Regions from separate parts of the Desulfosporosinus sp. Sb-LF genome, predicted to be linked through region 1. Evidence: a T-box and tRNA genes for the amino acid it is inferred to sense, from the RefSeq annotation. Region 1 holds a T-box; the other holds one or more tRNA genes.
The links. A T-box is a leader RNA that pairs with one kind of tRNA and senses whether it is charged. The one in region 1 lies ahead of leuS (leucine--tRNA ligase), so its partner is inferred to be a tRNA-Leu.
Positions count from the first base shown of each region.

Region 2: it has a tRNA-Leu gene. The T-box ahead of leuS (leucine--tRNA ligase) is inferred to sense a tRNA for this amino acid. The anticodon was not compared.

Region 1 is NZ_SPQR01000006.1:2,003-17,211, reverse strand. It holds gene rpsT (30S ribosomal protein S20) at 1-229, shown strand, start outside; gene holA (DNA polymerase III subunit delta) at 486-1,505, opposite strand; gene E4K68_RS09970 (DNA internalization-related competence protein ComEC/Rec2) at 1,763-4,273, opposite strand; gene E4K68_RS09965 (helix-hairpin-helix domain-containing protein) at 4,270-4,914, opposite strand; gene E4K68_RS09960 (hypothetical protein) at 5,271-6,143, shown strand; gene E4K68_RS09955 (hypothetical protein) at 6,324-6,506, opposite strand; gene E4K68_RS09950 (hypothetical protein) at 6,503-6,826, opposite strand; gene E4K68_RS09945 (PhoH family protein) at 6,851-8,176, opposite strand; gene leuS (leucine--tRNA ligase) at 8,381-10,885, opposite strand; T-box leader at 11,085-11,283, opposite strand; gene rsfS (ribosome silencing factor) at 11,326-11,685, opposite strand; gene yqeK (bis(5'-nucleosyl)-tetraphosphatase (symmetrical) YqeK) at 11,675-12,256, opposite strand; gene E4K68_RS09925 (RNA-binding protein) at 13,012-13,263, opposite strand; gene nadD (nicotinate-nucleotide adenylyltransferase) at 13,364-14,014, opposite strand; gene E4K68_RS09915 (vitamin B12 dependent-methionine synthase activation domain-containing protein) at 14,342-15,025, opposite strand; gene E4K68_RS09910 (hydantoinase/oxoprolinase family protein) at 15,065-15,209, opposite strand, start outside.
Region 2 is NZ_SPQR01000009.1:158,482-173,755, forward strand. It holds gene lonB (ATP-dependent protease LonB) at 1-865, opposite strand, end outside; gene clpX (ATP-dependent Clp protease ATP-binding subunit ClpX) at 1,020-2,285, opposite strand; gene tig (trigger factor) at 2,328-3,611, opposite strand; gene E4K68_RS14805 (polysaccharide deacetylase family protein) at 3,867-5,117, opposite strand; gene E4K68_RS14810 (glycosyltransferase) at 5,403-6,554, opposite strand; gene E4K68_RS14815 (DUF421 domain-containing protein) at 6,772-7,461, shown strand; gene E4K68_RS14820 (DUF4363 family protein) at 7,469-7,849, shown strand; gene E4K68_RS14825 (hypothetical protein) at 8,176-8,523, shown strand; gene E4K68_RS14830 (hypothetical protein) at 9,025-9,429, shown strand; gene E4K68_RS14840 (hypothetical protein) at 10,138-10,530, shown strand; gene E4K68_RS14845 (hypothetical protein) at 10,599-10,841, shown strand; gene E4K68_RS14850 (tetratricopeptide repeat protein) at 10,951-11,502, opposite strand; tRNA gene E4K68_RS14855 (tRNA-Leu) at 11,862-11,944, opposite strand; tRNA gene E4K68_RS14860 (tRNA-Gln) at 12,026-12,100, opposite strand; gene E4K68_RS14865 (hypothetical protein) at 12,220-12,516, opposite strand; gene E4K68_RS14870 (polysaccharide deacetylase family protein) at 12,734-13,714, shown strand; gene E4K68_RS14875 (VTT domain-containing protein) at 13,840-14,547, opposite strand; tRNA gene E4K68_RS14880 (tRNA-His) at 14,762-14,837, opposite strand; tRNA gene E4K68_RS14885 (tRNA-Arg) at 14,853-14,929, opposite strand; tRNA gene E4K68_RS14890 (tRNA-Pro) at 14,990-15,067, opposite strand; gene E4K68_RS14895 (XTP/dITP diphosphatase) at 15,150-15,274, opposite strand, start outside.

The DNA of each region.
Region 1 (15,209 bases):
AGCTCGCACGATTAAGAATGCCTCTGCTAAATCTTACTTACGGACTATTCTACGCCGTTTTGAAGAATCAATCAGCAAGGATTCCGAGGCTGCTGAACTCGCTTTGAAAAAGGCTACTCGTGCTTTGGATAAAGCCTCCTCCAAGGGTTTGATTCATAAGAACCTAGCAGCTCGCAAGAAATCTCGTCTCACGAGAAGATTCAGCAAGCATTTTGCCCAAGTCGGGTAAAAAGGCCACAAAAAAAGAAAGCGAAAATGCGCTTTCTTTTTTTGTGGCCTTTTTTAAATATGAACGAGACAGTATCGTCTATCCCAGACCCGCGCCACGGAACCGTCCGGTTAGAGCATCGCCATGGATGGCAAGATGCCGAGATGGACTGATGCCGCGGTGCCAAGGATGGCATAGCATGCGGCAAGAATAGCCTATAGGTTTTGTGTTTTAGCTTTAGCATCAAGCGAATAGCGATGCAGCGTGTGCGAACGGGCTAATAAACTGACTCCCCTTCCTCCCCACAAAACCTTATAATCATCATCTCCAACAAAAGTCCCGGATCCCCGCCACTAGTCTTTAATGCCAAATCGGTCTTCAAGCACTCGGTCAACGCCTTAGCTAGTTTTTCCGATGATAACTTTAAAGATTGTTGCCAGACTTTTTGTGCTTCATAGGGTGAAATTCCTAGCGCAGAAGGAGCCTCTGCCACATTCCCGCCACGCTTTCGCAAGGCATTACAACCCAAAAGAAGCCGTACTTGACGAACCAGCAATGTCAAAACCTTCAAAGGATGCTCTTCACGCAGCACCTTATGTAATGTCTGCAAAGCTTTTGAAGAGGACCGACCTGCCACAGCATCCAAAAGATCAAAGACGCTTGCCTCAATCGTACGGGTTGTAATGGCTTTAATGTCTTCTTCCGTTATTTTTTGGCGATCCTGAGAATAAATCACGAGCTTATCTAATTCCTGGCTTAAAACGCCGGTATGATGTCCTGCCCATTCAATAAATTGAGACATAACCTGAGCGTCCATCGTTTTCCCTCGTGCCTTTAATTCCGACTGAACCCAGGCAAGCCAATCCTGCGATCGTTTCGGCGCGCAGAATTCCACGATCTCTCCAGTACGGTCAAGCGCTTTATAAAATTTTCTTCCCCTGTGCACACTTTCAGCAATGAAAAGGAGACTGGTAGCAGGGTTAGGGTTGGAGAAATAATCCAAGAATAGTTCCAAGTCGGCCCCCTGACCGTCCTGAAAATAGGGCACCTCTTCAACGATCAGGAGACGATTCGCAAAGAAGGACATCGTATTGGCCCGTTCTAAAATGGTTGCTGGAGACAACTCCTTTGCGGAAACAACTTCGATTCCGCTTCCGGAAGGGTCCGTCATGAAATAGAACGACTTAAGGACTTTTAATGCCTCTTGAATTAAGAAGCGATCCTCTCCATACCACAAATGAACAGCCGGTATTTTCCCCCTTGTTACGTTTTCCTTAATTCGTTCAATTTCACGCATCTCAAACACCCCCAGTACCCATTTTAAAGGACACTCCTCAAAAAAGCCAGAGCGCTATTTTATTCCTCCTGATGCCATTTGCAAACGCCATGGAAGCAATACATAAAAAAAGCCCTCCACGTTCCTGAGATCGTGAAGGGGCAAAAGAAAGAGGAGGAGAAAAGAGATGTTCCTTGTTATTGTTGCCCAACTCTTCCTTTTTATACATCTATACAATAATTTTTGGAAATAAACTTGAAATTTCCTCATTATCTACATTACCGACCAGGAATGATTTCCACTCCGCGTTTGCCCAACAGAAGCCGTAGGGTTCCGTGTTCATCTGTCCGATAAACTGGAATGTGTCGATCTTCCCAATACTGCAATACTTCTAACGAAGGATGGCCAAACGTGTTTTTCCCTACAGAGATCCATACAGCTTGAGGATGAATAGCATCTAACCAAGGCCGAACAAGGGAAAACCGACTCCCATGATGCGGCTCTTTAAAAATGTTAGTCTCTAAATCCACACCCGTTTCAGCGATGTCGGTCATTTCTTCTTGCTCCATATCTGCCGTCAGCAAAATGCTTTGCCCTAAATAGTTAAGCTTTAGTACCAAGGAATTGTTATTCTGATCTGAATGCGTCCCTTCGAGCACCTGATGTGGACCTACCACATCAAGCCAAGCCCCCGAATCAAGATCGATCCGATCTCCCAACTGAAGCATTCGTAACCGATCAGCCTGATTAGTTAGCTCGAAGGGAAGACCTACCTTCCATTCCTCACTTTTCAATCGGTCCCCCACTGCAGGTACCCCTACCCAATCTGTCGGGATATTAGCCACTACTGCCCGGACTCCCCCGATATGATCCTGATGTTCATGGGTGATCAGTACTGCATCCAAATGTCCAATTCCGCTTCGCAATAAGTAAGGAAGAACAATTCGCTCCCCGGCATCAAACCGTTCGCTACGTGGTCCTGCATCAAGCAATATAGCATGGTTCTTAGGCGTCCGAATTAAGATTGAATCTCCTTGACCCACATCGATCATGGTCACTTCTAAATCATTCCGCGAATTCCAAGGACTCCACAGGGAGAGAACAATCAGCATTATACCGGCAAAGCGAACCGGTAATCCATTTTTGCCTATTAGCCAAAACGGCATTTTCGCCTTCAAACACAGCAATGGTCGACAAATTCCCCAAGGACATCGTTCAATAATCTCCGCGGCGAATGTTTTCAACCCTCTTCTAAGCCGAAGGAACCTCCCCTTTGCTATAAAAATTACGCGTTTACGCCCCCAGAGGACAGTTCCAAGTCCACCGTACCAAATTAACCAGAAGAGGGACCCCGGGTTAATAACCCAAACATCGGCGTAGGGTAATTCAGCCAACATTTTCAGAATAGCATTCGTCCCGCCTAGCAGCCATAAACTCACCTGAAAAAGCGGGGCAGACAACACCCCTGAGAAAGAGAGGCAAACCCCGATGAGCCCCACTTCCAGCACACTACCTAAGATAAAAAGGATAAAGACATTCGCAAAAAATCCGATCAACGATAATCGATGAAAGGCAGAGATCAAAAGGGGAAGGGTGGCTACTTGCGCTGCCAGTGTACCAGCAACAGCAAAACGAACAAGAGCTGGGATGTGTTCAAGCCACTTTCCCTTAAGAATCCAAGGGGTTAGTACAACAATCCCCCAGGTAGCGGCAAAGGAAAGCTGAAATCCAAGGTCCTGAATTATTAAGGGATTCTGAGCAAACAGCAATACTGCGGCAAAGAACAGCCAACGCAGCGTAGCCACTTTTCCCCGCCCCAAACGCCCAAGCAGAACAGCGATTCCCAGAATAGTCGCTCTGACAATCGGAGCATTCCCCCCACAAAGTGCCGCATAAAGCAAAAGGATCAAGATTGTTCCGCCAATCCTTAGTTGTTGCGGCAAAAAACTCAGGAGCAGCCAAGACAGCCCCAGCACAAAGGCCACATTGGATCCCGAAGCTGCAAAGACGTGCAGCACGCCTGTCACTTTGTAGCGTTCTTGAACCAACTCCGGAATACGACTAGAATCTCCGAAGAAAATGCCCTCTAAGACTCCCGTATCTTCCGGCTCCCAGGGCTGAAGCTGATTTCTAACCTGTTGGCGAATTTTCCAGGTCAAACTAGGCTCCCCCGCTGAAAGAAGTACCACACCCCCTTGTGCGCTTATTGAACCACTTAAACCCCTCACTCCGTCGTAAAGCCGCAGATCAAACGCACCAGGTGTGCCAAGAGGTTTCGGCCGTTCCAAGTGCGCTTGAAAACTAATGCGATCCCCAGGCTGAACTCGCTTCCACTCCCCTGGTATCTGACCCAATTTATCAGCATAAACCGTCAGGCGATATGTCTGACCTTTTAGCTCTTGCCCAGAATTAGCAGAAGAATCCCCACTACTTTTCGTCGCGCCGCCTTCACCTTGCTCAACACGCAGAACCCCCACGAGCTTATCCTCAGAACTACTCCAGTCTTTGATTTGACCTATAATATCGACATGGTCCAAGATAAGAGGCTCTGGCAATGTGCGCTCCGCTAAAGCCCCATATGCAAAGCCAACCAAGAGGCTTACTCCAAGCAAAAGAATCTCAGGGCGAAACACTCGGCCAAAAAAATCACGGGGTCGCCAAAATACAAAGCGTACCCCGAGCATGACCAGAATCCCGAAAACAAAAAAACGTACTTCTTCCGGTAAATATGCACCACAAAGCCCACCGACCAGAAGGGCCACCGCTCGTCCTATCCAGGGATCTTTCATGGGCTAACCGTCACTTGTGCAGCCATCTTCTCATACGTTTTGTCCCCAATCCCTGAAACGTTTTTCAAGTCCTCAGCCCTGGCAAACAACCCATGTTCTGCTCGATATTGAAGAATCCGTTCCGCCAATGCCGGACCAACCCCCGAGAGCTTGTCCAGCTCAGCCGCGCCAGCAGTATTAATGTTAATCTTTCCTCCGCTGGGTGTTGGTACAGCAACCGATGCAGGATTAGCAGCCGTCGTTGGGCTGGCTGCAGGAGTTGGAACAGATTGTGAAGCAGGACTAACACCCGCCGAATTCGGATTACCAATAACCGCAGACCCTTGAGCAAGAGGGGGGCTCTTGTACGGCACAGATACCTTCTGTCCATCCTTAAGTTTTTCCGCAGGATTCATACTCTCAAGGTTAGCCTCTTGCAACGGAGATACCTGCTTTAGGGCATCATCCAAGCGTGCATCTGAATTTAAATGAACCAGTCCCGGTTTCTCAACTGCACCAGTTACGTAAACGACAATCTCTCGGTTTGAAGCTGTTTTCTGAAGATAAGCATTGGAACCATGAGGTAGAAAGAGCCTCCAAATGGCAAAAACCACAAAACCCACGATCACAAACCACCAAACATAGCGCAACTTACGTTCCATTCGCAGTACCGCCTTTAAACCTACTTGAAAATTATGAGTTTCACCTAATCTTAAGTCTGATTTCGCTCTATTCCTTCTTTTTCCTGCTGCGAAATCCCGTTTATCCTGTCGGATTGAGTAGTTTTAATAATAGGTTACCTCGAAATCATCGACTCGATGAAGGTGATACCTCGCCAAAGTATCACAGACGGAAACAAAATAAGGGCGCCATTTGCTTTTACTGGTACCGTTTAATTGTTGATTATATTAATTTACAGGTAGAACATTGTTGTGAATGGAATACGGCTTATGGGATAAAATATAACCATCGGACAGACGGGTCCGGTTTTTTATTTTGTAGTAAAGGGAAGTATTAAATGAACCTTTTCTGGACTAATACAATTTGGTATGTGCTACTAGGGATTTCAACCGTTATTGAAGTAATAGTTTCAATTATCAAAGCCAAAAGGCGGAAACTTGCTTTTGCCTTTTATTTGACTTTGGTAGGGTTGGTTCTTTTTTTCGAAACCATGATACTTATTATATTTAAAGCCTATAATTACTACCCCATGATTATTCTTACCTCACCTTTCGATGATGTTCTTGCTGGAAACCTTTTCTCACAGTTCACAGTAGCAGCAACAGCCCTCTTAGTTGCCGTATTTAATTTGGAGTATTATTGGATTTTTCTATTGTCTGGATTATACGGTTTGATTGAAGAATTGTTTCTGGCTTTAGGTATCTATTCTCATAATTGGTACCGAACATGGATGACTGTTATTGGGTTGATTATATTCTTCTGGTGGGCGAAACGGAATTACTTAAAAAGCTTAAACGGTATTAGACCACTTAGGTACTATCTTTACATAATTTTAGGATTGTTTCCTCTGGATGTAGTTACCCTATTATGGGGTTTTATTCTATCTGGATATCAAAATTACTCAAGAAATTTCATTCCTGATCCTATACGAAGTCCCTACGTACTAGCATTATTATATTATTTGTTTGTAGCAACTATCATGGTATTTATCTATTTTTCAAAACTGAAACGTCTGTTGAAGTCCATGATTATTCTAGCAATCTACGTTGTTAATTATTTTTCCTATAAGCTTCATATTATTTACTTTTATAATACAAATTGGTTTTTAATTTTCTCAACTGCATCTATTCTTTCGATCTATCTTTCAGTTGCTTTCTTAGATCACTTATTCATCTGGCGGGCACCCCGTCCCCCAAAGCCGGGATCTTGAACGGTTAGTTTGCTGCGTCGTAAGCACCGAGCACTGTGTCACACAAGTCCCCCTACCCGCACCAGACGGTGCACATGAAATGTGCCGTCCACCCAAATGGTCCCTCTCCCATCCGTCCTTCGTCCCCCCACGTCCTCCTGCCCCAAGCCCGGGACGCAGTGTGACACTAGCGCGACGTCTTTACGTAAGCAGCCTAGCAAACTTCCGTTCAAGCGACTCGACCCCAGATACAGGGCAGTGCACAGGACGTGCGCTGCCGCCAGTGAGCCAGGGACGGCTCATCTGGCGGGCACCCCGCTCCCACAAGCCTGGAGCTTGAACGGTTAGTTTGCTCTGCGTCGTAAGCACCGAGCACTGTGTCACACAAGTCCCCCTACCCGCACCAGACGGCGCACATGAAATGTGCCGTCCACCCGAATGGTCCATCTCCCGTCCGTCCTTCGTCCCCCCACGTCCTCCCGACCCAAGCCCAGGACGCAGTGTGACACTAGCGCGACGTCTTTACGTAAGCAGCCCAGCAAACTTCCGTTCAAGCGACCGACCCCAGCCACGGGGCAGTGCACAGGACGTGCACTGCCGCCAATGCGCCAAGGACGGCGCTTTTGGCGGGAACCCCGCTCCCCAAAGCCGGTCGCTTGAACGGTTAGTTTGCTCTGCGTCGTAGGCACCGAGCGCTGTGTCACACAAGTCCCTCACACAAGTCCCCTCTATAACAAACTCGCAGCCCTTGTAGCAAGTTCGCTTCGCTCCCCGCTAATCAGTCGTACCTGACCATAGAAAGATTGACCATTTAACCGCGAGGCTAGATGGGCAAGACCGTTACTCTCCTTATCCAGATATGGATGATCAATTTGATCAGGATCTCCACAAAGTACAATCTTCGTTCCTTCGCCAGCTCGGGTGATAATCGTCTTTACTTCATGTGCCGAAAGGTTTTGAGCCTCATCAATAATGATGAATTGATTAGGAATACTGCGACCCCGAATATAAGTGAGTACCTCTATTTCCAGTTGCCTCTTTTTGATGAGCAGATCAATGGCACTGTCAACGATCGATTCGCTACCTCTCTCGCGCTCTTTCTCTCGCTTAGAACGAAGTAAATACTCAAGATTATCATAAATCGGTTGCATATACGGGCGAACCTTCTGATCCTTCTCCCCAGGTAGAAACCCAATATCTTTACCAAAAGGAACAATCGGTCGCGCACAAAGCATTCTAATATATAATTCTCCATGAACTGTTTGTTCCAAACCACTAGCTAAGGCAAGCAACGTCTTCCCGGTTCCTGCCGGACCCATCAAATTGACCAACGTGATCTCCGGATTGTTGAGCATTTCTAAAGCCCATGACTGCTCCGGATTCTTGGGTCTAATATCCCACGGAGCAAGCCTTTTGCCGATGTTATAAATTAATTTTTTCCCATCCGAAGACGAAATAAGAGGAAGGACACTATTATCACTCAAAACTGCTTTTGTACAGCGGTTCGGTGACATGGGTGTCTGTAAGGGTATTGATTTATTTTGATAAAGGGTAGCGACCTCGGCATCCTCCATTGGCAATATTACGATCTCGTCCAAAATCGGGGGCAAAATCACTTTATCATTATAGTAATCTTCTGTTAAAATTCCCAAAGCATCCGCTTTAACACGCATAGCAATATCTTTGGTAACCAATATAACGGCGCGCTGTTCTTCCTGTGCTAAATTCAAAGTGACCGCTAAAATTCGATTGTCTGGCAATGTCACGTCTGAGTTTACTGGCAAGACTCCATTTGAGTAATGATTGAGCTCGATCCTGATTTTTCCTCCATTTGGGGAGGGGACGCCCAAAGAGAGTTGACCTTTTTCTCTTAAGCGATCAAGATGCCGGATAGCCTCTCGAGCAGCTCTACCGACATTTTCTAAAAGACGTTTCTTACTTTCAATTTCCTCCAACACTACATAGGGAATAACAACATCATTATCCTGAAAATTAAAGATTGCGTAAGGGTCATGCAGCAATACACTGGAATCGAGTACATATACCTTTTGCAAAATATTACACTCCCTTTTCTGCCGCTCTTTTGATAGTATATTCCAGATCCTACTAATTTTCTTCAACCTGACGACCCATTTCCAAACCAGATCTATTAATACTATATTCCAAACCTGGCCAACCATTCTTACAAGCTCATCATTCCTCAAATGAAAAAGGGTAAGCTCGCCGATGCAAACTTACCCTTTTCCTATAATACCTATTTACTTGACAACTATGTTAACCAGTTTACCCGGAACCGTAATGACTTTGACAATCGACTTTCCCTGAATCCATTCACTGACTTTGGGCTGAGAAAGCACCATTTTTTCCAACTCGGCTGCTGAGATTTCTGCAGACACTTGAATTCGGTCACGAACTTTTCCGTTCACTTGAAGAACAACTGTCACTTCGTCTTGTACGAGAGCGGCTTCGTCCACTTCAGGCCAGGGTTGTTTGTGGATGCTCTCTGAGTGCCCAAGCTCCCTCCAAAGCTCTTCTGTGATATGCGGAGCAATTGGAGCAAGGAGTAATAGAATTGCTTCGACTGCTTCACGACCGACCGCGGCATCCGCCGTAGGCTGCTCCTTATAGAGGTACAAAGCGTTAACCCATTCCATAATAGTACTGATCGCCGTGTTAAAGTTTAAGCGCGTCCCAAGGTCTATTGTGACCCTTTGAATCGCCAAATGGGTGTGGCGGCGTAATGCTTTCCCTGGTGCATCCAAGTGCCCCCATCCGCTCATTTCATTATTGGAGTCGGATGGTTGAGTTTGGAGTTCCTTTATGATGGGCTCATATTGAGCGACTAAGCGCCAGATGCGATTAAGGAAACGGTAACACCCTTCAACTCCTTGGTCACTCCACTCCAAGTCCCTCTCAGGTGGAGCTGCGAACAGGATGAATAATCGTGCCGTGTCAGCACCATATTTACCAATAATCAACTCTGGGCTGACAATATTCCCTTTGGATTTGGACATTTTAGATCCATCCATGCAAACCATCCCCTGCGTAAGCAAGTTTTGGAACGGTTCATCAGCTTGTAAATATCCAAAATCCCGTAAAGCTTTAGTAAAGAAGCGCGAGTAAAGAAGGTGAAGGATTGCATGCTCCACACCACCAACGTATTGATCCACATTCATCCATTGATCCACAGCCGATTTAGAAAAAACTGCCTCCGAGTTACGGGGATCTGTATAGCGGAGATAATACCACGAGGAACAAACAAACGTATCCATCGTATCCGTCTCACGTCGAGCAGGACCTCCACACTGTGGGCAAATTGTATCAGTGAAGGCAGAAGAGGTCGCTAAGGGATTTTCTCCAGCTTTAAAGACAACGTCCGCAGGGAGCATTACTGGCAACTGTTCTTCAGGAACCAGGACTGTTCCACAAGATTCACAATAAACGATCGGAATAGGTGCTCCCCAATAACGTTGACGGGAAATAAGCCAGTCACGCAAACGGAAATTTACTTTCCGTTCACCCATGCCTCGGCGCTCCACTTCATCTGCAATCCGGTCCCAGCCCTCTTCATTGTCCAGACCATCAAAGGAATCAGAATTAACCATGAACCCTTCTCCTGTAAAAGCAGCCTCTAGCGGTTGATCTTTATCTTCCGGCGCACTGCCCGCTGGCATAATAACGGTTTTAATCGTTAGACCATACTTCGTTGCATATTCAAAGTCCCGTTCGTCGTGAGCCGGTACGCCCATGACCGCACCCGTTCCGTATTCGAGAAGAACATAGTTAGCAATCCAAATCGGGACTTTCTGTCCATTGATCGGATTAACGCAATACGCCCCGATGAATAACCCTTCTTTTTCTGCCTCCGTTGAAGTCCGCGCAATTTCATTGAGACCATTCATCTTCTCAATGAATGCCAGCACATCCTTCTCGTAGTCCGTGCCTTCCACAAGCTCTTTAACGAGCGGATGTTCAGGAGCTAAAACTACATAACTCACCCCGTAAAGGGTGTCAACCCGTGTAGTGTATACCGTAATCTTATCCTGGCGTTCATCCAAAGGGAATTGTACCTCCACCCCTTCAGAACGACCAATCCAGTTACGCTGCATGGTTTTCACCTTTTCAGGCCAACCAGTCAGCTTGTCCAAATCTTGAAGCAAAACATCCGCATAATCCGTGATTTTGAAGAACCACTGTTCCAGGTTTTTCTTCGTCACTAAGGTGTTACAGCGTTCGCACCCTCCATCGACAACTTGCTCATTGGCAAGTACCGTGGCACATGAAGGACACCAGTTCACCGCAGCCTTCTTCTTATAAACCAATCCGTGTTTGTAAAACTCTAAAAACAACCACTGCGTCCATTTATAATAGCCAGGATGGCAGGTTGCCATCTCCCGATCCCAGTCATAAGAAATTCCCATCTCTTTAAGTTGACGCCGCATGTTAGCGATATTTTTCCAAGTCCAGTCTGCCGGTGGAGTTTGATGCTTGATCGCCGCATTTTCCGCAGGTAAGCCAAACGAATCCCAACCGATCGGATGAAGGACATTATATCCTTGCATCCGTTTATAGCGAGCGATAACATCGGCGATCGAGTAATTACGGACATGACCCATGTGCAAATCTCCCGAAGGATAAGGAAACATGGCCAAGGCATAATACTTTTTCTTAGAGGAATTTTCCTCCGTCTTATAATCTTTGTTTTCAACCCAATGTTTCTGCCACTTTGGTTCGATCTCGGAAAACGAATACTTTTCTTGCATAAACCCTTCCCCCTTAATTATAAAGAAACTTAGCTAACAACAAGCCTCAGATGCTAAAGAGTCAACTACTTCACACAAACTTGACTTTCTAAACGAATTTCATAAATGGAGCCCGAGAAAATTACATCACTACTATATACAGCGGACATAGCTAACGCAATGCCACACACTTTCCTTACATTAAAAAATCTCCCGTCCCTAAAGGGACGAGAGACGTGCTCCCGTGGTACCACCCAATTTTATAAGTGCTCAAACGATCTTAACGGTTCGCACCGGTGTTCATTGCAACCTGAACACAGCTCCAGGGTGAGTTCCCCAAGTCTCCTACAACGGCTTGCACCTTCCGCCGCCTCTCTAAGTGAGGATTCCTAAGTACTACTCCCTATCGTTGCTTTTACGTGTTTGTTTTGGTTAGTTTCGTTAATTTAGCTGGCTTGCTTCTAAACTTCGACAGAATCGAATGAGACAACTCCGGCATCCTTCCAAAGGCGCTCCAGTTGATAAAATTCACGTTGCTCTGGAGTCATCACATGAATGACTAAGTCTCCACCACAATCCATCAAAACCCATTTAGCATCGGGTAATCCTTCAAGATGAGCAACCGGTACACCGATATCCGGCAACTTTTCCTCCAAATAGTTCGTGATTGCTTTAACCTGAGTGGTTGAATTCCCAGTTACAATCAAGCAGTAATCAGTGATTGCCGAAATACTCCTTACATCCAAAAAAGTAATATCTCCACCTTTTTTGTCCTCGACAAAACTAACCACATTTTTAAGCATTTTTTGATCAAGTTCCAAAATTTATCCTCCTTTGCAAATCATCATAGGTTAATTGAGTTAAGGGATGAATCGGGCGTTTGCCTTCTTTCAAATATATTAAAGTGTGTTTAACACAGTCTAATGTACCCTTTTCTAAATCATCATACAAGGATTGACGCAAATTGTCCACTTTTGGAAAATCACGATTAGATTCCGTTAAATCCGCACTGTAAATAAGCATCTCTAACAAGGACATTTCCGGTCTCCCCAACGTATGATTCGCAACCGCCGCTAAAACGTCAGCATCTTCCAGCCCATAAAAATGTTCCAACCAATAAGCCGCAACAGGACCATGTAAAACATACGGATTTTGTTCATCTTCAGTATAACAAAGTAAATCCCACCGTCGTGCCAACCCTAACTGATCCTTAATGGGCATTTCCTTTGCCAAATCGTGCACCAATCCAGCACAACGCGCTTTAATCGGATCCAAACCATGATGCCTGGCCAACTCATCCGCCCAATCAGCAACACCCAACGTATGTATCAATCGTTCCTCCGAAAGAACACGAACCGCTAAATTCATCATCTCATCAACCTGCAATATCACGTATCTCCCGCTCCTCTTTATATCTCTTATCTTTTTTATCCTTTTGTCTCATATCTATATCTTTGCCACTTCTCCTATCCCTAATCTCTTATTATACTTTATATTCTATCAATTAATCGATTCCGTTGTAAAGAGAAGAGAATCGAACACTCTATACAATTCCCGGGTCACTTGGCTAAGACACAAACAAGACCTTCGAGATTAGTAAACGATTCTTGAAAAAGCTAAATCCTTTCGGAATAGGAAAGCCCTTCATTCACCTAAAAAGCACGCAAAGTGCTTTTGCGTCAAAGACGTAAACAGCCCAACCGTCAACCAAGCCCCGTCGACCCAAGCTAGAGGAAGTTTCTTAGCTTAGTGAAGCACGGTGAGCGGAATCGCGTCAATGAGCGCAGACGATTAATCGTTAAGAAACGCAACGGGACTTGTCCATGACTCAAACAGGACGTTTGAGGTTAGAGCATCGCCATGGATGGCAAGATGCCGAGATGGACTGATGCCGCGGTGCCAAGGATGGCAAGGAGCGACGGGCATGCAGAACAGACCATAGGTTTTGCGTTTTAGATTAATCGTCAAGGGAATAGCGATGAAGCGAGTGCGATCACGATAGTCTCCGGTGGAGACTATCGCCGAAGGCGCTTACCCCAAACGAACACATACCGCCGTAGGATGCTAAGAAACTTCCTCTCTACAACGAACAGGAGACCCCCCACAAGCATGTCAGAGGATCTCCTGTACAACAATCCGCAGGGCTTTTACATTTGTTTTGGTTTCGCTTCGTTCACCGTCAATGGCCGTCCACCGAAATCTTTGCCATTAAGCTCTTGTGCAATGCGTGCTGCGTCCCCTTCTTCGACTTCGATAAAACCAAACCCACGGGAGCGACCCGTTTCTCGATCGGTAATAATCCGACTGCTTTCAACCTGACCATATCCACCAAAGAATTCACCAAGTTCATCTGCTGTAGTATTCCAAGGAAGATTTCCAACATAAAGAGTAGTTGTCATTAGAACTGTCACCTCTTGTCCTGAATTGATTCACTGATCGTTTTTAGTATGATCAAATCCAGGCAGAGTATGCGAACTAGTTGATGATAATTACAGAGAATTAATCATGATGAGACAATTCCTCCTGCGAATACAGCCCACGTTGTTGAATAAAAAGACGCACTGGCTCAGGCAAAAGATAACGAATGGGTTCACCACGTCCGACTCTTGTTCGAATGTCTGTTGAAGAAATCGCTAAGGCGGGAACTTCCAAAGAGTGAATCCTCCCCTGGGTTTCAGGGTTGTCTTCTTGAACCTTCAAAAGAAAATCGCTTGCGTCAAACCCCGGACGTGCTGCGCCAATAAATTGAATCAACGTGAGAACTTCCTCGGCATCGCGCCAGGAAAAGATCTCCAGAAGAGCATCTGAACCCGTGATAAAATAAAGTTCATAATCCGGCCAAGTGCGGCGTAAAACGCGTAACGTATCAACCGTATAGGAAGGCCCGTTTCTCTTAATTTCAAGAGCAGATAGCTCAAAAGCAGGATTATCCTGAATAGCGCGCTCAACCATCTCATAACGTAACTCTGCAGCTGAGACGTCTCTTCCAATTTTATGGGGCGGATTTCCAGTCGGAATAAATAACACTTTGTCTAGATGAAATTCAACTCGCGCCATTTCTGCGGCAACCAGATGCCCGTAATGAATTGGGTCAAAAGTTCCGCCCATAATCCCCAACCTACCCATTTTGCCTTCTAAAACATTATTCATTATTTTCTTCTCCATAGTCTACAGCCACTCAACTTCGTCGTTAATCATTTAATAGCTTATAGTTTTTATTGGATTTTCTTAATCTCATAAAATCTCTAAAGAGAACTACAACGCGTAAGATTATATAAAAAGTTGGATATTAAAATGATATTTGTTCATATGTATTATGCCATAGTATACCAGCAGTGTATACCCAAGAATAGGGTGTCGCTATTTTTTCTAGCCGTGCATTGGCGCATAATACGCGGGATTAAATTAAGCCGCCCCTTCCATAGCGGAAGAAGCGGCTATCTCCATAACCTTCTTTGATATAGTATTTGATTTCCATTAATGGATTTTATAACTCTCTGCGTATTCCTTATCAAAGAGTGCTTTTCTGCTAGGGCACTTCTCTCGAGGACACAATTGGCAGTTTTCAAATGTACCTTCTTTTGGAAAACGAATCCCTGAAATACTCTTAATCGGAAGCATAAGGTAACTGTCAGTCAGTTGAACCCCGATTAACTCTTTTACATTACCTAATAGTTCAAATAGATGTATTTGCTCATTGATTGGCCAATCAGACAATGAACCCGGATTCATTTCGACAGCATGCCCCAATCCAAACTCTTTATCTAGATGTGCTTCAAACGTTTGAAAAGCTAAACGCAGTACCATTTCCTTAATCGTATCAGCACAAAAGATTGTAAAAACATCCTCAAATTGTTTAGACCAGTCTTCCAACTCAGTCCCGCAGGTAACAACATATGGAAAGACCTCTAAAGCCTCCTCCAGGTTAACCCGTAGAACACGACTGGTAAACTTGATTCCATCGATAACAACAAAGTTATCTCCTTTCGCTTCAATCTTTGCGTTTTTATAGACTACTTTAGGTCTTGCGAGTAACTGAGCTTCAGCAGCCATCATTTTTATTTCAACTAAACAATCACTTTCTTCATTAATACGTAACTTTTCTTGAAGCTCTTTAAAATCAATTTCACAGGGAATATTGTCCAGAACAACCTTATTCATCAGGCATCTCCTTCCTTTATAAAAGTCATTTGAAAAACACTAGAATCCCACAGTATCCAAAAAGAATTTCTCTTTTATCTCTTCCCGTTCCCACTCCGGACGTTCTACGGCGGTTATTTCAATGAGTGATTCCATATAGATATCGTTTTCTATCATACCGACTTGCGCATATCTATCCTCATGG
Region 2 (15,274 bases), on a different contig from region 1:
TGATAGGCATGTCCATTTTTTCTGCAGCAACTCGTGCAATTTGCGAGATTTCATCGGGGAGTAAACCTCGGAAATAAACCTCCATACACCTCGAGCGAATCGCTGGCGGAATTTGCTCTGGGCTGCGTGTGGTCGCTCCCACAAGGCGAAAATCCGCTGGTAGGCCATTTTGAAAAATATCATGAATATGTTGTGGAATATTAGGATCTTCTGAGCTATAATAGGCGCTTTCCAGAGTCACCTTTCGATCCTCTAATACTTTCAAAAGCTTATTAATCTGGATCGGATGAAGTTCTCCAATTTCATCGATAAATAGTATGCCACCATGCGCTTTGGTAACGGCCCCTTGTTTTGGCTGGGGGATTCCCGCTAACCCCATGGCTCCTGCCCCCTGGTAAATTGGATCGTGCACAGAACCGATTAGGGGATCGGCAATTCCTCGCTCATCAAAGCGAGCCGTCGCCCCATCGATTTCGGTAAAATGAGCTTTCTCTTTAAACGGTGATAGTGGATTTTTCTTGGCTTCTTCCAAGATTAAGCGAGCAGCTGCAGTTTTTCCGACACCAGGGCTTCCATAAATCAATACATGCTGGGGATTCGGACCACATAAAGCAGCTCTTAATGCTTTAATCCCTTCTTTTTGCCCGATAATTTCATCAAAATGAGTAGGACGAGTCCTTTCAGACAACGGGGTGGTCAAGACGATCTTTCGCATGGTTTGTAACTTTTCAAGTTCCTTGCGTGACTCTCTTTCAACCGAGACTTTATTTCCCTGTTGAGATTTGAGCATTCCCCAAAAATAAAGCCCGATGACAACGGCAAAAACCAACTGAACAACCATAACTATTCCGCTAAGTCCATTCATACACTTATTTCCTCCCTGTGATATCTCTTAGTTAGTATTACCACAAGGTGGAAATTAAAACCTTGGAAATAAGAAAGTAAAAAAATAACACCGGTGCAGCTATTACGGCTACTCCGGTGTCTCTGATTTTTAAGGAAACTTACTTCCGATGAAATTAAGCAGATTCTTCCTTCTTGCCTTTTTTGGGTTTATCTGCCACAACAAGAATTGGCTCTTCCTTCTTGGCCACCACGTCCTGGGTGATAACACACTTGGTGACATCAGTACGCGATGGTAAATCATACATCACATTAAGCGTAAGCTCTTCAACGATTGCCCTAAGACCCCGTGCCCCAGTATTCCGGCGAATTGCTTCAGTAGCTATTGAAGCGAGTGCTCCCTCTTTGAACTCTAAAGTTACACCATCGAGCTCCATTAGCTTTTGATACTGCTTAACCAAAGCATTCTTGGGTTCCGTCAAAATACGGACCAACGCTGCTTCGTCTAAAGCCTCAAGTGTTACAATCACGGGTAACCGTCCAACAAACTCCGGAATCAATCCGAACTTTTGTAGGTCTGATGGCAAAATCCCTTTTAGAACTTCACCGTTTTTCAGATCGGATTTGTTCTGGATATTGGCGCCAAAACCCATGGTTTTTTGCCCAGAACGATTTTGAATGATTTTTTCAATCCCGTCAAACGCTCCGCCGACAATAAACAAGATATTGGTGGTATCCAACTGAATAAATTCCTGGTGAGGATGTTTGCGTCCACCTTGCGGGGGCACACTAGCAACGGTTCCTTCAAGAATCTTCAGCAAAGCTTGCTGAACCCCTTCTCCTGATACATCACGGGTAATAGACGGATTTTCAGACTTACGAGCAATTTTATCGATCTCGTCGATATAAACAATACCCTTTTCCGCTTTTTCCACATCATAATCAGCCGCTTGGATTAATTTGAGAAGGATATTTTCTACATCCTCACCTACATAACCTGCTTCCGTGAGTGAAGTGGCATCCGCAATGGCAAAGGGAACATTAAGGACTTTAGCTAGAGTCGAGGCCAGCAAAGTCTTTCCTGAACCAGTAGGTCCCAGCATGATAATGTTCGATTTTTGCAATTCAACATCATCAATTTTCATGCCTAAGTTAATCCGTTTATAATGGTTGTATACTGCCACGGAAAGGGCCTTTTTCGCTTGTTCTTGACCAATAACATATTGATCAATAATCGCGCGGATCTCCTTCGGTTTAAGAATATCCCCAATTTCAACGCCCAAGTCATCCGTCAACTCTTCTTCGATGATCTCATTGCATAGTTCAATACACTCATCACAAATGTAAACGCCTGGACCTGCAACTAATTTCTTGACTTGTTCTTGGGTCTTGCCGCAAAATGAACACTTTAGTTGATTTTTGTCTTCGGTGTACTTTGCCATCCTCTCACCTCTATACCTCAGAATCTCCCTCAGGCCGTTGTCTTATGCGTTTTGCTCTACTAAAAAGTTGACCGTTTTATCACTGGTCAAGCTTTGTATATAGAACCCAAGCTCTCCACGAGCCATGAGGGCCTGTTTGAGCGTTTTTGCATCTTGCTTATAACGCTCACTAAGTTTTTGGATCTCTTCGTTTACTTCGTCTTCCGTGACCTCAATTCCTTCTGCTTTTCCAATTGCTTCTAAAACTAATTCTGTTTTGACGCTTTCCGCAGCTTGAGGCCGTAGACGTTCTAACATAACTTGCTCATTCGAGTTAGTAAACTGGTAATACTGTTCAAGGGTCATTCCTTGCTGAGTGAGATTACGGTTTAAGTCCTCTACCATTAATTTGACACGTTCAGTGAACATGACCTCGGGAATTTCGACGCTGGCATTGTCTACTACTTTAGTGATAACCGCTTTAAGGTGATCTGCTTTAACCTGTGATTCAACGGTCTTCATTAATTTATTCCGCAAGTCGGTTTTCAATTCATCGAGAGTTTCAAATTCACTGACATCTTTCGCAAATTCATCGTCTAGTGGCGACAATTCTTTGCGTTGGATTTTTTTAATGCTCGTTTTGAAGACAGCCGCTTTCCCTGCAAGCTCTGTACTATGATATTCATCTGGGAAGGTAACGTTGACATCAAGATCTTGTCCGACTTCAGCTCCGATTAAACCTTCTTCAAATCCAGGAATGAAGGTGCCTGAACCGATAACTAATTCATAACTTTCCGCTTTGCCACCTATGAAAGCGACTCCATCAGTAAATCCTTCGAAGTCGATGGTGACAGTATCATCGTTCTCAACCTTGCCGACTTCAAGCGTCACAAGGCGAGCGTGTTGTTGTTGCTTGCTTTTCAGCTCTTCCAGAACTTGCTCTTCCGAGACGCTTGCTGCGTCTTGTTCAATCTGAAGTCCTTTATAATCTCCCAATTCGACCTCAGGTTTAACTATGACTTTCGCTTTGAAAATAAGGTTTTTGCCTTCTTCGATTTGAACCAGATCCACTTCAGGACGATCTACTGGCTCAATTCCGCTTTCAACAACCGCTTCCGAATAAGCGGGTCCGATCAAATGATCCAACGCTTCATCATAAAGCGCTTCCTTGCCTAGATGAAGTTCAACCATACGGCGTGGCGCTTTACCTTTTCGAAACCCTGGAACATTTACTTTCTTAGCCAAGCTCTTTGCTGCTTGGTTCACCGCTACAACAAATTTTTCTGCTTCAACAGTTACTTCCAAAGCAACAACATTTTTTTCAACCTTTTCAACTGAGACTGACATATATTCTCCCCCTTAAAACGCTATTTACTCTATGTGCAAGGCAGCTGTGGGATACTTGGATAGTCTTACCGATTTTTTCAGACTACAAACCCCGCTTAAGCCAAATACATCTTAAGAAAATCCATGTCTATTCGACAAAAAAATCCTTAAATTTGCCTAAAGGGGGAACATTTCGTTCCCCCTCTTTTAGCCAACGTATCATTGACAACCTTCCAGGGTATCATCCATTAAATTTACTCACCAATTATAACAGACTTATTCACCGTAATCAAATAGTACTAACTTATCTCGACTAATCCATACCAACATCGGTTTATCCCCTAGGCGTTCATTTTTGCGCTCTTTTCCTAAAGGATGATAAATCCGCATAATCATTTTCTGCAGCCAAGCGATCCCCGAGCTCTTCCAGGTAACTGGTAAATCCTGAACGCTAAATCCAAAGCCTTTGACACCACGATGAAATAACGTTTGTGCTACAAAAACCTTAATGTCGTCATAAGTCGAGTTATCCGCCACATAGCGCGCCAGACCTGGTAGTGATTCACGTACTTGGCGCAAGGCTTTAAGCGCTATTTTCTGCGTATCCCGGCCCTTTGCTTGCAGTCGTATATTGTCAAAATGAATTTCTGCGACAAAATCCCCTTTTTCAGCCCATAGCTTACCATCCTCAGCATATATGTCGGGGCCCTCATAGATGTTTTTCTCTAAACGAAAAATATTTGTCGCATCAATTCGCTCAACGTGATGCCTCCTCGCGTAGTAATGTTCCCACTTTTCCCAGACGCGAAACATCAGTCTCTTCCTTATCTTCCAATCCGGAAAATTCAACGGAACCAGGGGAAGCTTAAGTTCCTTAACAATCCGTTCACATAACTTATCCAAGGCCACAATGGAATTCTCCCGAGCATCGAGGTCCCCGCCGCTGTCATGCAGGACGATGATCGTTCCCTCATTAGTTACCTTTAGAATTCTCTCTATGATCTCCTTCGGAGTACGCCGTGCGTCCCAATCATGCCCCTCGGCATTCCATAACACAGCTTTCATCTTGTTCCGTTTCAGCCACCACCACGTCATAAGATTAAAAGTTCCCCAGGGTGGACGCATCCACCTTATTTTGTTACCGGTGAGATGCTCGAGAATACGCACACTTTCCGTCCATTCTCTTAAAGTTTTCCAGGGAGAACTGAACCAAGCATATTGATGATGAAGCGAGTGTACTCCAATGAAATGCCCTTCATCTTGTATCCGCTGGATCAGATCCGGATAGTTTACTGCTTTTTCAGCCACCACAAAGAACGTGGCACAAACTTGATGCCTCTTCAAAATCTCAAGAACTCGTGGGGTAAATGCAGGATCAGGCCCATCATCGAAGGTTAGGGCTACACCCGGACCGAATTGACGTTTCCAGCTCCCAATTCCCAAGCGATGTAATAGCAAATCGGGAATAATGGTATATAAAGCCACGCCTCCTAGAATGCAAGAAAACAGCACATAGTTCCAGTTCATACTTCCCCTTCCCGTCTTCAAATATTTTCTTATATAGTCAAGCACTATTGCAAAGCGAGCACATTAGCGGAATTTGCGTCAACGAACGTAGACGATAAAGCGTGAAGCACGCCAATGGTTAACATTCAGAAATACCCAAAGGTTTTGGCACGATAGTCTCCAGTGGAGAGTATCGCCACGAGGCCAATCTTTCAAATTAAGCTGAAGGCCAAGTGGATCGTAGCTTTATAGTCAAGTGAGTAGCAAATGTAGCGTGTGCGAACGTGCAATAGTGCTTGACTTCCCTTACCCGATCCTTTGTGTGTTTCGACGCTTTTCGAGAAGCTGCAAGATACCCTCAACGGCTTGCTCAGCCGCCTGGCCCGGAACCGCTTTCGCAGCTGCCCGGCGCATACGCCCCAGTTGTTTCGGATTTTTCAACAGAGCGAAAATAATTTCTTCCAATTCTTCTTCACTTTTCGCAACTCGTCCTGCCCCAATACTTTCAAGATAGATTGCATTTTCCTCCTCCTGTCCAGGAATCGGTCTAAAAATAATCAAGGGGACCCGTTTTGTCAACGCTTCTGAAACCGTTAATCCCCCAGATTTCGTAATAATCATATCGGCAACGCTCATTAATTCTTCAACATTTTTTACATATCCAAAACGAACAAGAGGATTTTTACCTTCTTCAACCAACGGATCGAGAGATTTATAGAGTTTCTCATCTTGTCCACAAACAACGATACTTTGCACAGGGTAATCCGTATCCGTCAGAATTTTGCAGACCGATTTCGCCCCACCCAGGACGCCATAGGCCCCCCCCATGACCAGAACTGTCCGACGATCAATCTCCAGATTCAGCTTCTTCAATAGTTCTTGCCGATTCAACTTCCGTTCGAACTTAAGACTTACAGGAATTCCCGTGATCAGAATTGAGCTAGGATTAATCCCTCGAGCCACTAACCCTTCGTAGACACTTTTACACCCAACAATATAAAGATCAACCCCTGGATGAATCCATTGACTATGAACAGCATAGTCCGTCACAACTGTTACTAAAGGGACATTCAGAACACCTTTTAGCTTCTGTTGCGCCAGAACCCCTGCAACGGTTGGATAGGTACAAATCACGAGATCAGGTTCTAATGCCTGAGTTAATTTCACGAATTCGCGTCGCCCCAAACCATTCAGAAATCGTTGAAATGCAGAATCCGGGGGAATCTTCGACGTGCGGTAGTAAAACTTGCCCCACAGTCGCGGCGTATGCTTAATAAGTTCAATATAGGTATTTTTAATGACAGAGTTAAACGTCTTACTGAGAAACGCCCCAAAATCCAAATGCGTAATTTTAACATTCGGTTCCTTGACACGCAGCGCTTCCATAACAGCCTCTGCTGCTCGTACATGCCCTGCACCAAAGGTCGCCGAAAAAATTAGCACACTTAATTGTCGCACTAACGAACCCTCCCCATATAAAGTTCTTCCTTCGAAGATTTGCAATCTGTTTATCGACTATTATAACGTCAAATGGCTAATTAACCAAATTATGGCGAACAAGTATGAACTCTACGACGTTAAGGACTACGACGTGGTTTGTGGGATAACTCCCATTTGTTTGGGGCAAGATAACCTTCACGGAAAAAACTTAAGAATATAAAAAAGGAGAACGAAAATGATCATCGTTGTGATCAGGACCCTCATTCTTTACACGCTAGTTATCGTTGCCCTTCGAATGATGGGAAAAAGAGAAATTGGTCAATTGCAGCCTTTTGAGCTGGTTGTAATAATCATGATTTCCGAACTTGCTGCCATACCCAGTGAGAATGTCGGCATTCCACTCCTAAGCGGTATTATACCCATCCTGGTTCTCCTTCTCACAAATCTAACATTGGCTTGGATTTCTCTAAAAAGTGAGACCGCGAGGACAATTATCTGCGGAACCCCCAGTATCCTTATTGAACGAGGGAAAATCCTTGAAGAGGAATTGAGGAAGAACCGCTATAACCTCACTGATCTCCTCGAGGAACTTCGCATCAAAAATGTTCCTAACATTTCCGACGTCGAGTTTGCTGTTCTGGAAACCAACGGACAACTAAGTGTCTTTCCAAAATCACAGAAAAGGCCCACCATACCCGAAGATTTCCACATCACAACCAAGTACGAAGGGCTTCCTCTGACGATTATTATGGATGGTAAACTTAATAATAAGAACCTACAGGAAAGTGACAAAAACCTACCTTGGCTTAAAAACGAACTTGAAAAACTAGGGATTCATCAATTTGAGGATGTCTTCTTAGCCAGCCTTGATTCCAGTGGGACACTCTTCGCACAAGCCAAGCAACAGCGAAAAAAAGTGAGGTGAAACCCATTTGCGCACCATCCCGACCATTGTTACCATTATTATTTTATTATTAGGTGGTTCTTTGGCTTCATACCAGTACATTCAGTCGACATCCCAGACTTTGGCGTTACAGATCGAGACAGTCGAACAATCTATCTCCACCCATAAATGGGAAAACGCGCAAAAACAACTGAACATTGCCCAACCACGTTGGGACAAAACCAAAACCTTGTGGACTGTTCTGCTAGACCATCAAGAGATCGATGACATCGAAGTGAGCATGAAAAAGTTGGAGAAATACATTCAAGCCCAAGACGTTGCACTCTCCCTCGGAGAAGCTTCGGCCTTGAAACTTCTCATTGATCATATCTCTGATACAGAGAAGTTAACTCTGAGAAATATTTTTTAGTTAATCAAAGGTTTATATTTGAAAGGGCAGTCTCTAAGAAGGACTGCCCTTTCGATATCTATACTGAAACTTAGATCATTGATCAAAGTTGACCAATGAAAAGAGACATAGAGCAAGTTATTATACAAGACTAGATACTCAGAAGCGATGTGCGATGCTGGATAAACAGACTAAGATAAGCATTTACGAATAAGTATTCAACGATTTAAAGATTTTATTTAGTCTCTGATCATCAGGCATGGTATCTTATCCGGATCTGTTTGACATCTAACCCCAAAATGTATAGAATTCACTAATGTCAAAAGAATGATATTTGAGGTGATTTCGTGAAACTTTTTTCAATATTAGGTGGTAAAAAAACTAGTCAGGCTAATGTTAATACTACTGCTTACACTAAGGAATTCACATACCTTCCATCATACCACTGGGTACAATCAACCGAATACACTCCCTCAACCACAGAGGAAACACTCGCTAAAGCTAAATACCTTATCCACAATACAAAAGATACCCAGGTATACGAGGCTTATAAGGCTATCTTAATAAAAGATGGTTGGACAATTACCAAAGAAACAGCAGTTATTAATTTCTCAGCGAAAAAAGATACACATATAGCACATATTTCATTTTCAATTTCAGACAAAGATGTATTACTAACCGTTCAGTCAAAGTAAAAAGATCCGTTAACCCTCAGGAAGGGCTTCGACTTAAATCGAAGCCCTTCCTTCTCAATTTTGGTCTTTATCGTTCATGTGTACCCCATGGTTAAACATTAAAAATAAAATTAATAATACTACATAGCCCAATATAAAGTAGATCATTAAATCACTTCCTTATTGGGTTATACGTTTTAAGCATTTTCTTTTAGTGGGGCTGGAAAATTTTATTTAAAGCGAGTAGATCGGAATTGCAAATTTGATACTAGTACCCACCTTCCCCGATATTCCATAGGCTCAGTATATGCTTTCTATTTTCCCCATTTGTCCAAATGGCACGATTTTCCAGATTAATACTTACATAATCGGTGTAACGCTGGCAAGAATGTACGATAAGTTTCTGGCAGTCTAAGGTACAAGCACCAAGGCAGGTTCCTTTTTTGGTAAATGAATCTGTTTGACATCTCCTCTTTAAATGTATAATATTTTGTTTATAAATTAATTTTTGAGGTGATTTTTTTGAAAAAATTCTTTTATATTTTCATGATATTGATTTTATCTGTATCATTAGTCGCGTGTAGTGCTAAAAACCCCAATTTGTCTAATAATGGTAATGCTAATACTCCAGCTGATAGTAAGTATACTAAGGAATTCACATATCTTCCATCATATAACGGAGCTCAATCAACTGAATTTACCCCTGCAACCACAAAGGAGCCACTTGCTAAAGCGAGATACATTATCAAAAATACAACAGATGTTAAGGCATACGAGGATTATGAAGATATCTTAAAAAAAGAAGGTTGGACCATTACCAAAGAAGAAAGAGTTATTAATTTCTCAGTGAAAAAAGATACGCACACAGCGAATATCTCACTTCAAATATCTGGTAACGACGTAATACTAACTGTTCAGTCAAAGTAAAAGATCCATTAACCCTCGAGAAGGGCTTCGATTTAAAACCGAGGCCCTCTTTTCCGCTTTTTGGGTCTTTATCGTTATCACCTCTCAGTTTTCAGGCTTAGATTCCCGGGCACTAAAAAAACCGCCTATCGACGGTAAAAGGAATGCTAGGACTTTATGCAGGGAAAAAGGAATTCTATCCAATTTGTATTACCTGAAATATGGATACCTTCAATTACCAGATCGTAGACCCTTGACCACAACTATTAGTCTTGCTAAAATAATACTCGTCAATACTACATACCGACGTAGCTCAATTGGTAGAGCAACTGATTTGTAATCAGTAGGTTGTAGGTTCGAGTCGCATCGCTGGCTCCAGTTAACACAATCAGAAGTGGCTGTGTTATTTCCGATTTGGAATTAAGCCATTGCCGATTATTGTTCCACTTCGTGGTGTAGATAAAATTACTACATATCCCCTAGTTGTGACGACTAGGGGGTTTATCCTCGCTATAATCTTTATCGTTCATGTGTACTGCGTGGTTAAACATTAGAATCAGAATTAACAATACTACATAACCGCCTAACATAAAGTAGATCATTAAATCACTTCCTTATTAGGCTATACGTTTAGTGACTTCGTTTTAGTAATGATGGAAAATTTTAATAATAACTTCCAAATGCATTGAAATTTTTTTATTTTGAAAAACTATTGTCGAGGTGTTTAATATGAAAAAGTTAGTAATTTATATTTTAGCTATCTTATTCTTATTGAGCTTAACTGCATGCAATGCGAAGGTTCCGAATGATGTCCAAACCAATGTAACATATTCAAAAGAATTTTCATATCTTCCGGCTTACGGCAACATGAAATTACAAAATATTACTCAACCCGACGAAAATGGAATAAGTTCTGCTAGATACCTTATAAAGAATACAACTACAGATATAGTTTTAAATCAGTATGCAGATATTTTGAAGAAGGATGGTTGGGCTGAAAACTGGTCTTATACAAAAGATAAAAAGCCGTATAGCATGGTTGCTCAAAAAGACAATCATGTGACCACATTATTACCCCGGCAAACCGATAACGATGTAGTATTAATTATCAGTTCTAAGTAAGGTATTAGATAGTGCCTAGATACAAATCTAGGCACTATCTTCGTTTATTGAGTCTTTAGCAATGGGTTATGGTAGATGCTGTTGTGCTCCCCCTGTTGTCGGCAGTAAGCGTAGCAATTATCGCAGTTGCAATTCTGATTCTAATCGCCTTGGGCGTGATTTTCATCACAATTGGTTATAAAGAATTTTTGGCCTTGAAGGAAACCGTTATGTTGTATGTTAAGTGCATCGATCCAGTTAGATTTACTAATGTCTTTAAATGTAATCTCAATTACTGGGAGAAGTTCCATATTGAGATCATTAATGAGTAATGTTGTTACAAAAGTTAAATGTGGGGGTTATTTATTTGTAAAAAAATCCCCTCACTAAGAGGGGGAGTAGGAGTTTATTTTAAAGAATTATGTCCGCAGCTCGCATGTATTACTTAATTTGTTTCTGCAAATTCTTTAAGTCTTCTACTAATTTATCATTAGTAGCTAACACTTTTAGACCTTGGGCAATAGTGGCTTTAGCTCCCGCTGTATCTCCTAAATCTTTTTGACAGAGGGCTAAGTTGAGCCATCCATAATTATAAGTTGGTTCAACCAGGGTTGCTTTTTCATAGAAAGGCAACGCGTCTTTTGATTTTTTCAATCCTCGGAAGTAAACATTTCCGATATTATTATATGCTATCCCGTCTTTAGGGTTGATTTTAATAGCGTTATTGTAATAGCCGATTGCTTTTGTGTAATCCTTATAGGCATAAGCCGATATACCAGCATTCATCTGGGCTTTGGCATCATTGGGATTAGCCTTAGCCAAGCTTTCCAACTTACCAATGTCTTGATATTGGCTTGGATCGAGTACTTGGTTAGCACTGGTAGTTGAAGTCGTATTTGGCTTGATTACTTTGGGTTGAGTAGTCGTACCACACCCGACTAAAACTAAAAATAGTCCGAGAATACTTATAGCAAGAGTAATATTTTTCTTCATTTAAAGCAACCTTTCAACTATTCTTTAATTCTAGTATGTACTTTAAACACTACAACTATTATTAATTATACTAAAAAGAGAGTAGAATTCAAACGCAAACCATCCGACCCAACAGTTTAAGACAAGCTTCCAATAACGATAGCCCTCTCTCCTAGACCGTTACCGCAAACCCCAGGGTTATATCCCCCATGGCCTGGATCTAGCACAGTTGTAGTCCCAAAATATTTGATGTCGTTACTGGAGGATTACAGAAAAAGTTCCAGAAAATGAAAAGAACCATGCAATGCATAGCTAGTTAAGAACATTTTGTCCATCATTCGCTGTAACGAATAATGGACAAAATGGTTAATAGTCATAATTGGTGCGGGAAACAGGACTTGAACCTGCACGGTTACCCGCTGGAACCTAAATCCAGTGCGTCTGCCAGTTCCGCCATTCCCGCATGTGCAATTGTTGCGACAAAAAGTATGATACCATATTCTCTGCCATTTGACAAGTCATCCGTAATTTTTTTATAAACTAATGGCTGGGGTGGCTGGATTCGAACCAACGAATGCCAGAGTCAAAGTCTAGTGCCTTACCGCTTGGCGACACCCCAATGCCGCCGTAGGCCATTGCCTGTATATGCGACCTAATTAGTATAACCGTTTATCGTGTAAATATTATCGAATTAATATTTTTTAAAACTAAAAGTTTAGAGATTCTTTTTTGCATTTCTTAACCCATGCTCTGCATCAGCCAAAAATATTCAAAAATCAAAACAAGCATATTAATTCCGATCAGACACCATAAATTGGCTAACCAACCCTTTGGATAGTTCCAGTAATAAAATAAGAGATTAAAAATCACGAGAAACGCTGAGCAGATGATCCACCGCAAATAAAGTCCAGAGTCCTGAGTGAAGAGGTGAACAAACCACAAAACAGGTAAAAATATAAAGACGCTCATAAAGGTAATCATGGTATATCCGATCAATCGGCGCAAATCGTTAGCATCTGGCTTGGCTTTGCTCACCGTATCTCACCCTCATCTCCCAATAGAATCTTTACCAGAAGTATACCATGGTTTCTCTTTTCAAGATAAGTTATATAACCTCAGTAAATGAACTAATTACTTTCAGGAGATTTTTCAGAGAAAATTACCTCCCGTTATCGACATATTCAAACCATCAGTATTTACTTTTTCCATGGTCGTGGTAGAGTATAGAACGTGGAAGGAAGTGGTCTTGATCGTGAGAATCATAATCAAAGATTTTGTGTTAAAACGAGGGGCACCCTTAAAAGGAAGAGTTCTATTCTTTTCTATAGCAGGACTAATATTACTTCCTTTACTTGTTACTTTGATTCAACTTGTTCTGCCTCTTAATTACACCCAACAAATTGTCGTCCTGACCTATCACCGTGTCAGTGATAAAATGAATAATCCCTGGGATACGCATGTAAGCGTTACTCCACAACAATTTCGCGAACACCTCACATTTTTAGAACAACACGGTTTTCACGTTCTTCCACTCGATGAAGCCATGGCAACGTTACAAAATCCCCAGAAAGCAATTCCCCCTAATTCTGTTGTCCTGACGTTTGACGACGGGGACCGCACTTATGCTGAAAACGCCTTACCTATCTTGAGGGATTTTCAGTATCCAAGTACAGAATTCATCATCGGCAAGGCTTCCTTATCCTCTAAAGGCGACTACCTTTCATGGCCTGAAATCAGTGCTCTCGCTAAAGACCCGCTCGCCACGTTCCATTCTCATACGTTTGATGCGCATTCGAGTATGCAAGCACAAGGTAAAACCTACTTCGCCACAGATCCCTTATTTCTATCCACGGAAAATCGGATGGAATCCGAGTCTGACTACAGCCATCGAATTCTAAATGATTTTAAACAAGAGCAAGGCCTTTTCGAAAAGCATTTAGGTCGAAGGGACGACACCATTGCCCTCCCTTATGGTCATGCTGCACCGTCTTTTATTTCGCTTGCCAAAACAAACGGTTATTCTTATATAATGACTCAAGATCGATCCCGCGCCAATCCGCGCAAAGTTGATCCGACTCACATCTACCGCCTTGATGTAGGAAATAGAATTACAGATACCAGTAGGCTCACGCTACTCCTAAAAGGACTGACTTCGTCCGGCCCGCTACACGATCTATATTGGTTACGAGTTAAATATAGCCAAATGCTATTTGAGCGTTCACCCCAATTTTAGATAAGAATCCAAAACTCCTATTCAAGAATAAATCCTTCCCACTCCATTCTCAGAGAGAACGATTGAGAAGGATTTTACTTTAACAACTGTTGTGTGAGTATTGTATTCTTGATTCTTATTGGTACTTATTGAACTCCAGGTACTCGTCGTTTATTTAGAACGTATCCCGTGCCCCAGAAAGCTATTAGAGCTACTATACCTAAAACAAGCCATATCCAAGTCTCTCGAGAAACACCTAAAAATACGAGAGCAGTTCCGACATAGTAAGGAATCATCGAGAGTGCGGCAGTCCAAAGATATGTCCAGAGTTTCATCGACGGCATTGCTGCAGCTATGTAATTTACGACAACCGCTGGAATGGGTAGTAGGCGGGCCACCAATAACCCCAGGGACCCTTTTCCTTTAACCCAATTATCCACTATATTGAACCGCTTTAGTGAGATGAGTTTTTGCATTAACCTTTGCCCGAAAACACGTACAATTACGAAGATCGCCAGGGCACTGATGGTCGAACCCAGCCACGAGAACAAGACACCTTGATAAACACCATAGATTTTAAGATACATTACCACAAGTCCTTCAGAGGGCACTGGAGTCATACACAGAGCCGCCATTAAGAGGATCGCAAAAACAATCCCCCACAGCCCCCATGCTTGGATCATAACGGAAAGTTCATTACGTCGATCGAAATATAAAAACGCCGCAATCAATATCACGATGGCAACGAAGATCGCGCCAGTCCATCCATACCTTCCTATCGTCCGTTTATCTTCAGCCATTTGACTCATCTGATATGTTCCCCCCTTTTCATCAAACATCATCATTTCACTCATACTGTATAGTCTCCCAACTAACCTTTGTACTATTCGCCTAATTCGCCATTTGTTAACAAACCCCTTCTAATCGTGAAGAATACCGTATATCAGAACATCCTCCTCATTTCACGTTTCCAGAGAAATGAGGAGGATGTTTTTGACAAAGACTCTATGAAACTTTAGGAAAAAACAAAAGGCACCGAGATAAGCTCTCAGTGCCATGTTTACGTTATGGGGTGGGTGATGGGGCTTGAACCCACGAATGCCGGAGCCACAACCCGGTGCGTTAACCACTTCGCCACACCCACCATGGGATTAATTTTTGGTGCGCCTGGAGAGATTCGAACCCCCGACAACCTGCTTAGAAGGCAGATGCTCTATCCAACTGAGCTACAGGCGCAGTTCAAGGATTACGTTCGTCAACCAGGTTACCATTTTAACCGAAGAAACTTGGGAATTATGGTCGGGGCAGAGGGATTCGAACCCCCGGCCTCCTGCTCCCAAGGCAGGCGCGCTAGCCAAGCTGCGCTATGCCCCGATTGGTGACTTGATTAGTATAGCTCATCTTTATCGATTCGTCAAGAACAAACTTCAAAAAACTTTTAACGGTTAATTTCACCCTATGTGTCTAACGTTTGACTCTCTTTAAGAGCTTGCAGAATCGGGATCGCTTTGCGAAAAGCCTGTGCTCTGTGGCTTAATTTATTCTTTTGGGCCACGTTCAATTCTGCCATGGTCCGAGCAA